Regions from separate parts of the Xanthobacter flavus genome, predicted to be linked through region 1. Evidence: riboswitches for the same ligand, from Rfam matches in the RefSeq annotation. Region 1 holds a riboswitch; the other holds the start of a gene.
The links. Region 1 has a riboswitch for thiamine pyrophosphate ahead of thiO (glycine oxidase ThiO). Riboswitches for the same ligand answer to the same signal wherever they lie in the genome.

Region 1 (7,697 bases):
TCGCTGGAGACCGGCAAGGGCGAGGCCGAGGACGGCCATGGCGCCGAGGAGGCCCTCGACCATTCCCGCCTGCTGACCGATCCGGACGAGGCCGCGCAGTTCGTGAAGGCCACCCAGTGCGATGCGCTGGCCATCGCCATCGGCACCTCCCACGGCGCCTACAAATTCACCCGCAAGCCCACCGGCGACATCCTCGCCATCGACCGCATCAAGGCCATCCACCAGCGCATCCCCACCACCCATCTGGTGATGCACGGCTCGTCCTCGGTGCCGCAGGAGCTGCTTGAGGAAATCCGCACCTATGGCGGCGACATCAAGGAGACCTACGGCGTGCCGGTGGAGGAGATCCAGGAAGGCATCCGCTACGGCGTGCGCAAGGTGAACATCGACACCGACATCCGCCTCGCCATGACCGCCGCCATCCGCCGCGTCGGCGCCAAGAACAAGAGCGAGTTCGACCCGCGCAAGTTCATGGCCGCCGCCATGGACGAGGCGAAGAAGGTCTGCATCGCCCGCTTCGAGGCCTTCGGCTCCGCCGGCAAGGCGGAAAAGGTGCGCCCCATCGAGCTGGACGACATGGCCAGGCGCTACGCATCCGGCGAACTCGCGCAAGTGGTGCATTGAACGGGTGCATTGAGCGGACGGCTGGCGCCCACGCGGCGCCGTGCCTATAGAGTGCCTGAGGCGGCCATGGCCGCCTCTTTCCCCGGACAAGCCACAGCGAAGCTGGAGCGCTGATCCGGGATCCATGGAAGGATCCTGCGCAGCAGGCTCTTTTCAGGGACGGTCATGAAGGGAGCCGACTTCGGCGCAGTCTTGTGCCGGACCCCGGCTCTCCAGACGTTGAGGAGATTGCCATGGCCCGCGCCTATCCCATCATCGCCCCGTCCATCCTCTCGGCGGACTTCACCCGCCTCGGCGCCGAGGTGGATGCGGTGCTCGAGGGCGGTGCCGAGTGGATCCATTTCGACGTGATGGACAACCATTACGTCCCCAACCTCACCATCGGCCCGCTGATCCTCCAGTCCCTGCGCAAGGCGACGAAGGCGTTCGTGGACGTCCACCTCATGGTGAAGCCGGTGGACGGCATGATCGAGGCCTTCGCGAGCGCGGGCGCCGACCTCATCTCCTTCCACCCCGAAGCCTCCGAGCATGTGGACCGCTCGCTCCAGCTCATCCGCTCAAAGGGCGTGAAGGCCGGCCTGGTGCTGAACCCGGCCACCCCCCTCTCGGTGCTGGACTACACGCTGGAGCAGCTCGACCTCGTGCTGGTCATGTCGGTGAATCCCGGCTTCGGCGGGCAGGCCTTCATCCCCTCGGCGCTGGACAAGCTCAAGGCCATCCGGGAGCGCATCGACGCCTCCGGCCGCGACATCCGCCTGGAGATCGACGGCGGGGTGAAGGTGGACAATATCGGCTCCATCGCCGCGGCGGGCGCGGACACCTTCGTCGCCGGCAGCGCCATCTATGGCGCGAAGGACTATGCCGCGACCATCGCAGCCATGAAGCGCGAAATCGCCGCCGCGACCGGCACCGCTGCGGCGGCGTGAGGCTATCTCAAGCGGCGCGACTCCTGAGCGAAGACGCTCGGCACCGGTCGAAGACCGCAGCCGAGCCGATCAATGCCCCGGCCGGCGCGGCGCGATGATCTCGCCCCGTGCCCGTTCCGCCCGCTCGATCAGGTATTTTGCCACCAGCGTGAACAGTGCCACGCCGGCGAGCACGGTTGCGGCTGCGAAGGCCGCGACCGTGTGGCTGTCCTGATAGAGCAGCTCGATCTGCAGCGGCAGGGTCGAGGTCTGGCCCCGGATGTTGCCGGAGACGATGGAGACGGCGCCGAACTCGCCCATCACCCGTGCATTGCACAGGGCCGCGCCATAGAGCAGCGCGAACTTCACGTTGGGCAGGGTGACGAGCCGCAGCACGTCAAAGCCCGAGGCGCCCAGGCTCACCGCCGCTTCCTCCTCGTCGCGCCCCTGCGCCATCATCAGCGGCACCAGCTCGCGCAGCACGAAGGGCGCGGTGACGAACAGGCTGGCGAGGATGATGGCCGGCACCGCGAACATGATCTTGATGTCGTGCGCCTGCAGGAACGGCCCGAACAGCCCCTGCGCTCCATAGACGAAGAGATAGGCGACGCCCGCCACGATGGGCGAGATGGAGAAGGGCAGCTCCGCCAGCGCAAGCAGCAGGTTGCGGCCGCGGAAGGAGAATTTCGTCACCGCCCAGGCCGCCGCGATTCCGAAGGCGGTGTTGAGCGGCACGCAGATGATGGCGGCGAGCAGCGTCAGCCCCACCGCGTGCAGCGTATCGGGCCGGGCGAGCGCTTCGAGATAGGCCGGGAGGCCGCGCGCGAAGGCCTCGGCGAAGATGACCGCCAGCGGCGCGATCAGCGCCAGCGCAGTGGTCGCCAGCACCAATGTGAGAATCACCGAGCGGGTTGCCGTGCCGTCGCCGACGCGCAGGCGGTGGCGGTTGACGGGATACGCCATCAGGCATCCCCCATCGCGAACTTCTGGTGCCACGCCTGCACGGCGTTGACGATCAGCAGCATGAGGAAGGCGAGGCCAAGCATGGTGACGGCGATGGCCGCCGCGGCGGCATAGTCATATTCCTCCAGCCGGATGAAGGTGAGCAGCGCCACGATCTCGGTGCGGAACGGCTGGTTGCCGGCGATGAACACCACCGCGCCGAACTCGCCCAAAGAGCGGGCGAAGGCCAGCGACGTGCCGGCGAGGAAGGCCGGGAAGATCGCGGGGAAGATGATGCGGCGGAAGATGGTGAGGTCGCTCGCGCCAAGCGTGGCTCCCGCCTCCTCCAGCTCCGGCTCCATGTCCTCCAGCACCGGCTGCACCGTGCGCACGACGAAAGGGATGGAGGTGAAGGCCATGGCGCAGACGATGCCGGCCGGAGCGTAAGCCACCTGAATGCCCCACTGCGCCAGCGGCGCGCCGAACCAGCCGTTCTTGGCGAACAGCGCCGTCAGCGCGAGGCCAGCCACCGCCGTGGGCAAGGCGAAGGGCACGTCGACCATGGCATCAAGCAGGCGCTTGCCGGGAAACTCGTAGCGCACCAGCACCCAGGCGAGGGCAAGGCCATAGACCGCGTTGAACAGCGCCGCCAGCGCCGCCGTGGTCAGCGTCACCTGGAAGGAGGCGAGCGTGCGCGGCGAGGTGATGATGGCGATGTAGCGCTCGAAGCCCACATCCGCCGCCTTCAGCAGCAGCGCGCCGATGGGCAGGAGCACGATGAGGCCGAGATAGAGCAGCGTGAGGCCGAGCGAGAGCCGCAGGCCCGGAATGACGCTTCGGCGCGACTGGCGGCTCAGCATCGGCAGCGCGAAGCGGGGGCGGGGCATGGGCTCTTAGGGGGCATCTTGCGCTGTAGGGTCGGGCCGACGTCGCGGCATACGGCCGTTATGGCGCGCATGGGCGGAAATGTCATGCTTGGCCGGGATAAAAATTAAACACCGCGAAATCGCTGTGATTTCACGCCACAAAAAAGGGCCGCGAGGCGGCCCCTTCCGTCTTCTTCGGTTGCCTTGGCTCAAAACCCCGGCAGGTCGAAGGCGCCCGGCAGCGGCCAGCGCAGGCCGGTGATGGGGCCGGGCCCAGCGGCGGTGGGTCCATAGGTCGGGTAGAAGTAGCCGGGCGAAAGCGCGTAGTCGAGATAGGACTTGGAGCCGGGCTTCACCACGGTTCCGGCGTCGAGATACGAGCGGCGCTCGACGACGATACGATTGCGCTTCTTCACCGTCTGCGCCTCGGCGCTGTCGGCGGAAGCGATGGAGAAGGCGCCCGTGGTCGCCGCGATGGCCGCGACCGCCAGCGACACCGAGAGCGCCGTCTTCAGGCCCGTGCGGGCAAGAGAAGCGAAGGCGGTGAACGAAGCGAAACCCATGGCATCCTCCCAGATCGGCGCAGGGCCGACCTTGACTGGATTAATAGACGTTTGTCCCCTGCGCAAGGAAACCCGCCTCCTCGGCGCCATGTTCCCGCCGTCTCGCGGCCGGCGCGTGGCGTTCACGCAACAGTCGCTTGCGCCGATGGCATGGCTGATCGCGAATCTTCGATTTGCAAGGCTAGGGGGTTCGGCCTAAAAGCACGGTCTTCGGCCGCATGGGCCGATACATCCGAGGAACATCATGGGTTACAAGGTCGCCGTCGTCGGCGCCACTGGCAACGTGGGCCGGGAGATTCTCTCGATCCTCGACGAGCGGGGCTTCCCCGCGGACGAGGTCGTTGCGCTCGCTTCGCGAAAGTCGCAGGGCGTGGAAGTCTCTTACGGCGACAAAACCCTGAAGGTGAAGGCGCTCGAGACCTACGACTTCTCCGACACCGACATCTGCCTGATGTCGGCCGGCGGGGCCGTGTCCAAGGAATGGTCGCCGAAGATCGGCGCGCAGGGCTGCGTCGTCATCGACAATTCCTCACAGTGGCGCATGGACCCGGACGTGCCGCTGATCGTTCCCGAGGTGAATGCGGACGCCATCGTCGGCTTCTCCAAGAAGAACATCATCGCCAATCCGAACTGCTCCACGGCGCAGCTCGTGGTCGCGCTGAAGCCGCTGCATGATGCCGCGACCATCAAGCGCGTGGTGGTCTCCACCTACCAGTCCGTCTCCGGCGCCGGCAAGGACGGCATGGACGAGCTGTTCTCCCAGACGCGGGCCATCTTCGTCTCCGATCCGGTGGAGCCGAAGAAGTTTCCGAAGCGCATCGCCTTCAACCTCATCCCGCAGATCGACGTCTTCATGGACGACGGTTACACCAAGGAAGAGTGGAAGATGGTGGCCGAGACCAAGAAGATTCTCGACCCCAAGATCAAGCTCACGGCCACCTGTGTCCGCGTGCCGGTCTTCATCTCCCACTCCGAGGCGGTGAACGTGGAGTTCGAGAAGGAGCTTTCGGCCGACGACGCGCGCAAGATCCTGCGCGAGGCGCCGGGCATCCTCGTCATCGACACCCGTGAGCCGGGCGGCTACGCCACCCCCCACGAGGCCGCCGGCGAGGACGCGACCTACATCTCGCGCCTGCGCGACGACCCGACCGTGGACAACGGCATCGCCTTCTGGTGCGTGTCGGACAATCTGCGCAAGGGCGCCGCGCTGAACGCGGTGCAGATTGCCGAGGTTCTGGTGAACCGCAAGCTCATCACCGCCCGTTCCAAGGCGGCGTGAGCGTTTCAACACTTTGAGAGTGACGGACGGCCCGCTTCGGCGGGCCGTTTGCTTTTGGGGGTCAGCGCGGCCGGGAGCGCGTGCGCTGCGCCACGGCCACCACCAGCGCCACGCCGGCGGCGAAGGCGATGGTCTCGGCGTCCGGCACCTCGCCATTGATCGGCCAGGCGAGGCCCACCGTCACGAAGGTTTGCAGCAACTGCATCTGCCCGACGCGGGCGATGCCGCCTGTGGCGAGACCGGCGTTCCAGAAAAAGAAGCCGATGAGCTGGCTGAACAGGCCAAGATAGACCAGCGCCGCCCAGGAGGCGCCCGCAACGTCCCCCGCCCCGCCCCATGGAAAGGTGAGGAGCGCGAGCGGCAGCGTCACCGGCAGGCAGAGGATCAGCATGAAGGCGATCACCTCCCACCCCGACATGGTGCGCGCGAGGCCACCCGAGACGGCATAGCCGATGGCGCAGGCGATGACGCCGAGGAAGAGCAGGCTGTCGCCCATCCCCAGCGCGCCGCCCGCGCCGTTGCGCAAGGCGAAGGCCACCACCAGCCCCGCGCCCACCGCACTCGCGGCGAACAGGCCGAGGCCCGGGCGCTCCCCGGCCAGCAGCATGGCGGCGATCGCCGTACACAGGGGCAAAAGGCCGAGGACGATGCCGCCATGGGCCGCCGGCACCGTCTGGGTGGCGACGCCGATGGCCAGCGGGAACACGAAAATCAGGCACGCGGAGGAGACAGCGAGGCGCCACAGCACCGCGCGCTGGCCGAACGGCCACGGCCGGCGCATCACCAGCACCAGCCCCAGCGCCGCGAAACCTGCGAGGGCCGCGCGGCCGAAGCTGATGAAGGAGGGGCTGAAATCGTGCAGGGCAAACCGCGTGAGCGGCAGCGTCGCGCCGAACATCACCACCGCGACGAAGCCGAGAAGAAGCCCTATGGCCAGACGTCGATCCATGCGGCTCCCGGCGCTGTTCAGGGCCGCTTCATTAGGACGTGTGCAGCTGAAAAGACAGCGAAACCGCTTGATATGACCATCAGGAACCGTGATGGCGCGAAAAACGCAGGTGAAAGGCGGCACCGTCGCCGCTATGGTGGCGCGCCGCCGAACCCGTGCCATCCCAGCGCGCGGCCCTGAAGAGCGAGAACATGATCCAGTCCCAGCGTCCCGGCCATGACGTCGACCCCAAGCTGCTCGAAATCCTGGTCTGCCCCCTCACCAAGGGGCCGTTGGAATATGATCGCGAGCGCCAGGAGCTGGTCTCCCGCGCAGCGCGCCTCGCCTATCCCATCCGGGACGGCATCCCGATCATGCTCGCCGACGAGGCCCGCCAGCTGGACGAGAGCGAACTCAACCGCTGAGGTCCGGGCCATTCCCGGCGCCCCGCCCCTTGCAGTTCTGCGGCCGGCGTGAGTAAATAACAGATACGGCCTGGGGTGCCGCGCATCATGCGCGGCTGAGATTATACCCATCGAACCTGTCTGGATCATGCCAGCGTAGGGAGATGCCGATGAGCGAGAGCTTGTCGCAGTTTGTTTCCGCACCATCGTCGCAAGCCGGCTCCGGATCGGCAGGCAAGGTGAAGCCCCGTGTGGCGATCGTTGGCGGCGGCGTCATCGGCCTCGCCCTCGCATGGCGCCTCGCGGACGCCGGCTGCCCGGTGGACCTGTTCGATGCCGGCGAGACCGGGCAAGGCGCGAGCCGCGCCGCCGCCGGCATGCTCGCCGCCTGCGCCGAGGCCGAGCCGGGCGAGGAAGGCCTGCTCCCCCTCACCCGCGCCAGCCAGACCCTTTGGCCCGCCTTCGCCGCGGAGCTGGAGCGCATCTCCGGCGAGCCGGTGGACCTGCGCACCGAAGGCACGATCACCATCGCCCTCACGGCGGATGACCTCGCCAAGCTGCGCCACCTCTTCGCCTTCCAGCAGGGGCTGGGCCTGCCCGTCCAGTGGCTCAGCGCCGCCGAGGTCCGCCGACGCGAGCCCTATCTGGCGCCACGCCTCGCCGGCGGCGTGCTGAGCCCGCAGGACCACCAAGTCGACAACCGCAAGGTGGCGGCCGCGCTGAAGATCGCCGCCCTCAAGGCTGGCGCGAGGCTCCACGAACACACCCCGGTCAGCCGGGTGGAGACGGCCGGCGGCCGCGCCACCGGCGTCGTCACGGGCGAGACGCACCATGCCGCCGACGTGGTGGTGCTCGCGGCCGGCGCCTGGAGCCGGGGCGTGGACATCACCCCGGCGACGCCGCTGCCGGTGCGCCCCATCAAGGGCCAGATGCTCTCCCTGCGCATGGACCCGGCCGCGCCCATCCTCTCCCATGTCCTGTGGGCACCGGGCTCCTACCTCGTGCCTCGGCGCGACGGACGTCTCATCATCGGCGCCACCACCGAGGAGAAGGGGTTCGACACGGACCTGACGGCCGGCGGCCAGCTGGCGCTGCTCACCCATGCGTGGCGGGCGCTGCCGACGCTGGAGGAATTGAGCATCGTCGAGCAATGGGTCGGCTTCCGCCCCGGTAGCCGGGACGACGC
Region 2 (7,697 bases), 3.4 Mb from region 1:
CGTGCGCTTCGCGGCCGGTCGGGCTGCCGGCTTTTCAGCGCGCTTCCGGGGCGGCGGATCATCCGGTGAGAGGGCGGCCACGTCCCGGCCGGATACGACCGAGAGCGGCTCCTCCTCCAGGATGTCGGGCGCGTCCTCGGGGCGGGCGAAGGCGTCCTCGGCCTTGATGAGGAGCCAGTTCTCGTTCTTCTCCCCGTTGCGCGGCGCCATGCGCACCAGATGCCAGCGGCCGTGCAGCTTCTCGCCGTCGAGGGTGAATTCCATGTGGCCCTTGGCATAGGCCTTGTGCGGATCGCCGATGGGGGTCCAGGTGCCGCGATCCCAGATGATCACGTTGCCCCCGCCATACTGGCCCTTGGGGATGGTGCCCTCGAAGCCGCCGTAGTCCAGCGGGTGGTCCTCCACATGCACGGCGAGGCGCTTCTCGCCGGGCACGAGGCTGGGGCCGCGGGTGACGGCCCAGCTCTTCAGCACGCCGTCCATCTCCAGCCGGAAGTCATAGTGCAGGCGACGGGCCGCATGCTTCTGGATGACGAACACGCCTTCCGGTCGCATCGCCGCGCCTTTGCCCTTGCGCTTATCGGCGCCGGAGGGCTCGGGGGTGGCGGCGAAGTCGCGCTTGGCGCGGTAGCGGTCAAGGTCGGCCATGGGTCAGCTCGCCTCTCAGCTCGCCTTGCGGGTGGTCTTGCGGGATGGCGCTGGCTTTTCGGCGGCGGCGTTCTTGCCGGCCTTGGCTTTGGTCGGCGCTTTCTTGCCGCTGCCGGAAGCCTTCCCGCTCGCGCCCCCTGTCGCTTTGGCACTGGTGCGCTCTGTCGCCTTGGCGCTGGCGCGCAGGGCCTCAAGAAGGTCCACCACCTTCTCTTCCTTGCGCGGCGGGGCCTTCGGGAGGGGCTTGCCTTCCATCTTGGCGCGCACCAGCTCTGCCAAGGCGCTCTCGTAGCGGTCCTGATAGGCCATGGGGTCGAATGTGCCGGCCTTGGTCTTGATGATGTGGGTGGCGAGATCGCGCATCTCGGCGGTGATCTTCACCTCCGGCACGTCGGCGAACGCCTCCTGCGCCGAGCGCACCTCGTAATCGAAGGAGAGGGTGGAGGCGAGCAGCGCGCCGCCTTCCTCGGTCGGGCGGATGAGCAGCCGGCGCACGCGGCGGAACAGAAGCGCCTCGCCCAGCGCGGCGACCTTCTGGGCCGCCATCCCGCGCTTGAGGATTTCGAAAACCTCGGCGGCGGCCTCGTCCACCGGAGCCAGGAAATAAGGGCGGTCGAGATAGACCGTATCGATGCCATCGCAGGGCAGAAAGGCGTCGATGGAAATGGTCTTGTCGTTGTCCGGAAGAACAGCCGCCGCTTCTTCGGGCTCGATGGTGATGTATTCGCCCTTGGCGACTTCGTAGCCGCGCACCTGCGCGTCGTTTTCCACCGGCTCGCCGGTTTCCTCGTCCACATATTGCCGGCGCAGGCGGTGGCCGCTCTTGCGGCTGACCATGTGCAAACTGATGCGCTCGGACGTGGAGGCAGCCGCATAGAGCCCGACAGCGCAGCTCAGCGCGCCGACGGTGAGAAACCCCTTCCAGCTCGCCCGTGGCGCCATCTCGCCCCTCGTTGCAGGCTTCGTCTGTCAGAGCACACCCGCGCGGCGGCGGGGGCAAGGGAAAATGCCATCCCTTGAAGGACAGTCATGGCCCGGCTTGTCCGGGCCATCCACTCCGCCGCCAGAGCGGTGCCGGAGATCAAGGACTCGACCCGGTCGTCCCGTGGATCCCCCAGACAAGCCGGGGGATGACACCGGTGCAAATGGAGGCCGAGCCTCAACCGTGCAGCCGCCGCGCGTAGAAGGTCGCCAGCAGCCGGGCTTCGGCTTCGGACCCCGCGCGGATCGGCGCGGAAGCGTCATCCAGCACCCGCCACGTCCAGCGGCGGTCGTGGCAGTCGAGGCGCGCGACGGGCATGCCGTCGCAGATCAGCACCTCGCTGCCTGCCGCCTTTGCGCGCCATTCGAGGATCGGCTCTGAGCCCGGCGGCGCGTGGAAGAAGCTGCCGGCCTCGTGGAGGAAATGGCGGATGGGTCCGCGGCTCGCTGCATCGTGGTGCATCGAAGGTCTCCTTTGCAGAACCAAGTGGCCGCGCCGCCCTTTGGTTCCGTGCGGTCGCGGCAACGTCCTGTGCCCCCTGCGCCGTTGCGGCGCTTTGGCCGCTCTTGGTCTAGAAGAGGTTTCCGGAAGGGAGAGGCGGCATGATCGCGTTCTATGATGCGGGCGAGGTCGAGGCGGCGCTGACCTATGAGCGCCTCGTGCCGGCGCTCCGGGCGGCCTTCGCGGCGGCGGAGGTGGAATCGCCGGTGCGCGGTGTCCATCACGTCGGCACGGACGAGACGCCCGGCCGGCTCCTCACCATGGCGGCGTGGCGGCCCGGCGCGGTGTTCGGCGTGAAGCTGGTGAATGTGTTTCCCGCCAACGGCGCCAGGGGCCTCGGAGCGGTGCACGGGATCTATACCCTGTTCGACGGCACCACCGGCGTGCCCACCGCCGTCATCGAGGCGGATGCGCTCACCAACCGGCGGACGGCCGCGACCTCCGCGCTCGCCTCCACCTTCCTCTCGCGGATGGACAGCCAGACGCTGACGGTGGTCGGAACCGGCCATCTCGCCTTCCAGCTGGCGCAGGGCCATTGCGCCGTGCGGCCCATCCGCCGCGTGCTGGTGTGGGGCCGCGTGCCGGAGCGCGCCGCCGCCATGGCGGATCGGCTGAAGGCACTAGGCCTGCCGGCCGAGCCCGCGCCCGACCTGTCCGCCGCCGTCGCTGCCGCCGATATCATCACGAGCGCCACCACCTCCGACGTGCCGCTGGTGCTGGGGCGGGACGTGCGGCCGGGCACCCATGTTGACCTCGTGGGCGCCTTCACCCCCACCATGCGCGAGAGCGACGATGCGCTCATCCGCGCCAGCGATGTCTATGTGGACACTTATGCCGGCGCCCTCGGCGAGGCCGGCGACCTGCTGCTGCCGGCGGCGGCTGGGGTGTGGTCCACCGATCAGGTGAAGGCCGACCTCTACGAGCTATGCGCCGGCAGTAAGGAAGGGCGGACGGACGCGGACGCCATAACGGTCTTCAAGTCCGTGGGCGCGGCCATCGAGGATCTGGTGGCGGCCGAGCTGGTGGCGCGTCGGCGATAGGGCCGGCGGAGGGCCGGGAAAAGCCGGGCCCTCCGCCAATGGCTCAAGCGGGAAGAAAAGGCCCTCCGGTCCCGCCGGAGGGCGACGCTCAGGTGCCGCTCACTCCGCCGCGGCGGGCGGGGGAGGGGCGACTTCGGGAGCGGGCGTGTAGATCAGGCCGCCGCCGTCGCGGAACTTCTGGGCCATTTCGGCCATGCCCGCGGAGGCGAGGTTGTCGGCCTGGGCGCGGGCGATGTCGCCGGCTTCCAGCTTCAGCTCCTGCGAGATCTTCATGGAGCAGAACTTCGGCCCGCACATGGAGCAGAAGTGCGCCACCTTGGCCCCCTCGGCGGGGAGCGTCTCGTCGTGGAAGCGCTCGGCCGTCTCCGGGTCGAGCGAGAGCGCGAACTGGTCGCGCCAGCGGAAGCTGAAGCGGGCCCGGGAGAGCGCATCGTCACGGATGCGCGCCGCCGGGTGGCCCTTGGCGAGATCGGCGGCGTGGGCGGCGATCTTGTAGGAGATGACGCCGGTCTTCACGTCGTCGCGGTCGGGCAGGCCCAGATGCTCCTTCGGCGTGACGTAGCAGAGCATCGCCGTGCCGAACCAGCCGATCATCGCCGCGCCGATGGCGGAGGAGATGTGGTCGTAGCCGGGGGAGATGTCCGTCACCAGCGGGCCGAGGGTATAGAACGGCGCCTCGTGGCAGACCTTGAGCTGCTTCTCCACATTCTCGCGGATGAGGTGCAGCGGCACGTGGCCGGGGCCTTCGATCATCACCTGGCAATCATACTTCCAGGCGATCTCGGTGAGCTGGCCAAGGGTTTCAAGTTCCGCAAACTGCGCCGCGTCGTTGGCGTCCGCGATGGAGCCGGGGCGCAGGCCGTCGCCGAGGGAGAAGGAGACGTCATACTGGGCGAGGATCTCGCACAGCTCCTCGAAATGCTCGTAGAGGAAGCTCTCGCGGTGATGCGCGAGGCACCACTTGGCCATGATGGAGCCGCCGCGCGAGACGATGCCGGTGACGCGGTTGGCGGTGAGCGGCACGAAGGGCAGGCGCACGCCGGCGTGCACCGTCATGTAGTCCACGCCCTGCTCGGCCTGCTCGATGACCGTGTCGCGGAAGACTTCCCAGGTGAGATCCTCGGCGACGCCGTTCACCTTCTCCAGCGCCTGATAGAGCGGCACGGTGCCGATGGGCACCGGCGAGTTGCGCATGATCCATTCGCGGATGGTGTGGATGTTCTTGCCGGTGGACAGGTCCATCACCGTGTCGGCGCCCCAGCGGGTGGCCCACACCAGCTTGTCCACCTCCTCCGCCACGCCCGAGGTCACGGCGGAATTGCCGATATTGGCGTTGATCTTCACGAGGAAGTTCCGGCCGATGGCCATCGGCTCGGTTTCGGGGTGGTTGATGTTGTTGGGGATGATGGCGCGGCCGCGCGCCACTTCCTGCCGCACGAACTCGGGCGTGATCTCGGCGGGGATCGCCGCGCCGAGGCCCATGGCCTGATGGTGCGGATGGGCGCCGCCGTTCACCTTGGCGAGGTTCTCGCGGGCGGCGACATATTCCATCTCCGGCGTGATGATGCCGGCGCGGGCATAGGCCATCTGGGTCGGGCGCTTGCCCGCCTTGGCGCGGAGCGGCTTGCGGCCGGAAAGATCGAACTGCGGCAGGGTGGAGGACTGGCCGGCCTTCAGGCCATCGTCCTCGGGCCTGAAGGCCCGGCCGTCCACCTCTTCCACGTCACCGCGCTCGCGGATCCACTGGGCGCGCAGCTGCGGCAGGCCCTTGGTGAGGTCGATGACGGACTGCGGATCGGTATAGGGGCCGGAGGTGTCGTACACCTTCACCGGCGGCTCGGACGGATCGGACAGCCCGATCTCGCGCATGGCGACACGCACGTCCGGCCGGGTGGCGGACACGAACACCTTGCGGGAATGGGGCAGCGGCCCGGTGGTGACTTTCAGGGAGGACGTCGAGGCTTCGTCCAGCATTGCGGATCTCCGTTCAGCTTGCGCTTTCAACGAGAACCGGGGTGTGAGCTAGGAGACGGGTGCGGGACGACGCTGAGCGCCGGTAAGCACAAGTTCCGATCCCTTCGCCGGTATGACCCGGATCAGGTTCGAAGGGTCATCGCGGCGCCGCGGAAGATGAATTCCGCGAACTTGCGATATCTCAGCCCCTTCCGGGGCCCCCCTTGGAACAAGGCCACTGTGATGTATACGAAAGCCCAATGTCAACGCTGCACCGCAGCGAACGCATGGGGGACGGTCACGCCGATGACGGCGAGCGTTACGCCGCGATGTGGGCGTGGTGCAGGCCCACCCGCTCGTGACCGCGCGATGACATCCGCTCGTCCTTGGCCGACCGTTCATGCTTGCGCGGGCGGGCCTCGGCCTTGATCTGGCGGAGCGCCTCGTCGAGCCTCGTGAGGGCGTCGCTGGCGGCGTGCTCCTCGGCGCAGCTGGAACCGGCTTCCCACGCGGCCTCGTTGCGGAAGTCCTCGGCCTGCGCCAGCTGCGCCAGATAGGCGCGAACATCCATCAGCGCGGCCTGGAGGGTGGTCTGCTGGAGGGTGGTCTGGGAACTCATATCGTTTGCCCTTGATCGTCAATCTGAGCGTTAAGTGATGGCCTAATACGGCCGCCGCGTGGCGAAATAGGGGGTGTCCGAAGGTCATACGCAGCGGAAATCACTCACTTTTCCGCTATCTGCCCCTCCCGCCACAGCTTCCCCAGGGGCGGCATGGCATCAGGAAACGGACAACCCTATTCGCGCGCATATGTGGACACCCGCCGGCGGCGGCTGGCTGCCTTGCGGCCCGCGCGCTAGACTGGTTCGGCGAAAGCCTTGTGAGGCTTGAGAGCCCCTCTGCCTTGATCTTGGCCGGACATACCTAATGGAAGCTTACCACCAGCTCCTGCGCCGTATTCTCGACGAGGGCGTGCGCAAGGACGACCGCACCGGCACCGGCACGCTCTCCGTGTTCGGCCACCAGATGCGATTCGACCTCGGGGCCGGCTTCCCGCTCGTGACCACCAAGAAGCTGCACCTGAAGTCCATCGTCCACGAGCTTCTGTGGTTCCTCGCCGGGGACACCAACATCCGCTACCTGAAGGAGAACGGCGTCTCCATCTGGGATGAGTGGGCGGATGCCAACGGCGATCTCGGCCCGGTCTACGGCCACCAGTGGCGCTCCTGGCCGACGCCAGAGGGCGGCGTGATCGACCAGATCGCGCAGGTGGTCTCGGACATCCGCCGCAATCCCGATTCGCGACGCCTCATCGTCACCGCCTGGAATCCGGCGGACGTGGCGAAGATGGCGCTGCCGCCCTGCCACTGCCTGTTCCAGTTCTACGTGCTGGAGGGCAAGCTCTCCTGCCAGCTCTACCAGCGCTCGGCGGACGTGTTCCTCGGCGTGCCGTTCAACATCGCCTCCTATGCCCTGCTCACCCACATGGTGGCGCAGGTGACCGGGCTCGGCGTCGGCGATTTCGTCCATACGCTGGGCGATGCGCACCTCTATGTGAACCATCTCGATCAGGCCCGCGAGCAGCTTTCCCGCACCCCGCGCGCGCTGCCCGTCCTGCGCCTGAACCCGGGGGCGAGGGACATCTTCGCCTTCCGCTACGAGGACATCGAGATCGTCGGCTACGATCCCCACCCGGCCATCAAGGCCCCGGTGGCGGTGTAGGACGGGCCACGCTGCGGCGTGCGGGCGGGCGCCCACTCTCGACCGGCCTCGCCCATCCCCCTCGCTCTCACGAGCCGTCATCCCCCGCCTTGTGCGGGGGATCCACCCAACCGCCCGTCGGCTTTGCGGAACCCGCCACCCCAGCGGCGGAGGTGTGGATCTCCCGGATCAGCCGGGCGATGGCGGTGAAAAGCTGGGGCGGCGCCGCAGTCTGGCGTAGAGTGCGCCCGGCGCTGGCCCCCGGCTCGCGGGCACGTTCTTCCCTTGCGTGAGATCGTGCCCGCGGTTGGACTCAATAAGGTGCTAGCAGCCAAACACGAGCGGGCCGCGCGCCCGCATCATGAGGGAGGAAGCCATGGCCGGAACGGGTGATCTTCTCGGGCAGCTCATCGGCGCGGCGCTCGGCTCGGGCAGCGTGCGGGGCGGCGGCGCGCAGCAGGCCGGGGGCGGATTGCCGGGCGGCGGTCTTCCGGGCGGCCTCGGCGACATTCTCGGTCAGGTGCTCGGCGGCGGCGGTCGCGGCGCGCCCGGCGGCGGCGGCTCGGGCGGCAGCGGGCCCGGCGGATTGGGTGACATCCTCGGGCAGGTTCTGGGCGGCGGCGGTGCGCGTGGCGGCGGCGCGCCATCCGGCCTTCCGGGCGGCCTTGGCGATATTCTCGGACAGGTGCTCGGCGGCGGGCGGGGCGCGCCCCAAGGCGGCCCCTCGTCCGGCCCCTCGTCCGGCCCCTCGGGCGGCGCCTCGGCGGGTCCCACCGGCGGGCTTGAGGACATTCTCGGCCAGATCCTCGGCGGCGGGGGCCGACCTTCCGGCGGCTCGACGCAGGGGGGCGGCGTTTCCGGCGGCGCGGGCGG

Region 2: it holds a riboswitch for thiamine pyrophosphate, as region 1 does, so the genes downstream of both, thiC (phosphomethylpyrimidine synthase ThiC) here and thiO (glycine oxidase ThiO) in region 1, are expected to answer to the same signal.

What each region holds. Positions count from the first base shown of each region.
Region 1 covers NZ_JAGGML010000001.1:1,133,940-1,141,636, forward strand. The annotation lists gene fba (class II fructose-bisphosphate aldolase) at 1-624, shown strand, start outside; gene rpe (ribulose-phosphate 3-epimerase) at 858-1,550, shown strand; gene cysW (sulfate ABC transporter permease subunit CysW) at 1,620-2,492, opposite strand; gene cysT (sulfate ABC transporter permease subunit CysT) at 2,492-3,358, opposite strand; gene J2126_RS05530 (hypothetical protein) at 3,547-3,900, opposite strand; gene J2126_RS05535 (aspartate-semialdehyde dehydrogenase) at 4,145-5,179, shown strand; gene J2126_RS05540 (DMT family transporter) at 5,241-6,128, opposite strand; gene J2126_RS05545 (Trm112 family protein) at 6,320-6,532, shown strand; TPP riboswitch at 6,594-6,693, shown strand; gene thiO (glycine oxidase ThiO) at 6,682-7,697, shown strand, end outside.
Region 2 covers NZ_JAGGML010000001.1:4,506,836-4,514,532, forward strand. The annotation lists gene ligD (DNA ligase D) at 1-648, opposite strand, end outside; gene J2126_RS21300 (Ku protein) at 664-1,590, opposite strand; gene J2126_RS21305 (hypothetical protein) at 1,808-2,092, opposite strand; gene J2126_RS21310 (ornithine cyclodeaminase family protein) at 2,233-3,171, shown strand; gene thiC (phosphomethylpyrimidine synthase ThiC) at 3,271-5,145, opposite strand; TPP riboswitch at 5,227-5,359, opposite strand; gene J2126_RS21320 (hypothetical protein) at 5,444-5,743, opposite strand; gene J2126_RS21325 (thymidylate synthase) at 6,051-6,845, shown strand; gene J2126_RS21330 (tellurite resistance TerB family protein) at 7,201-7,697, shown strand, end outside.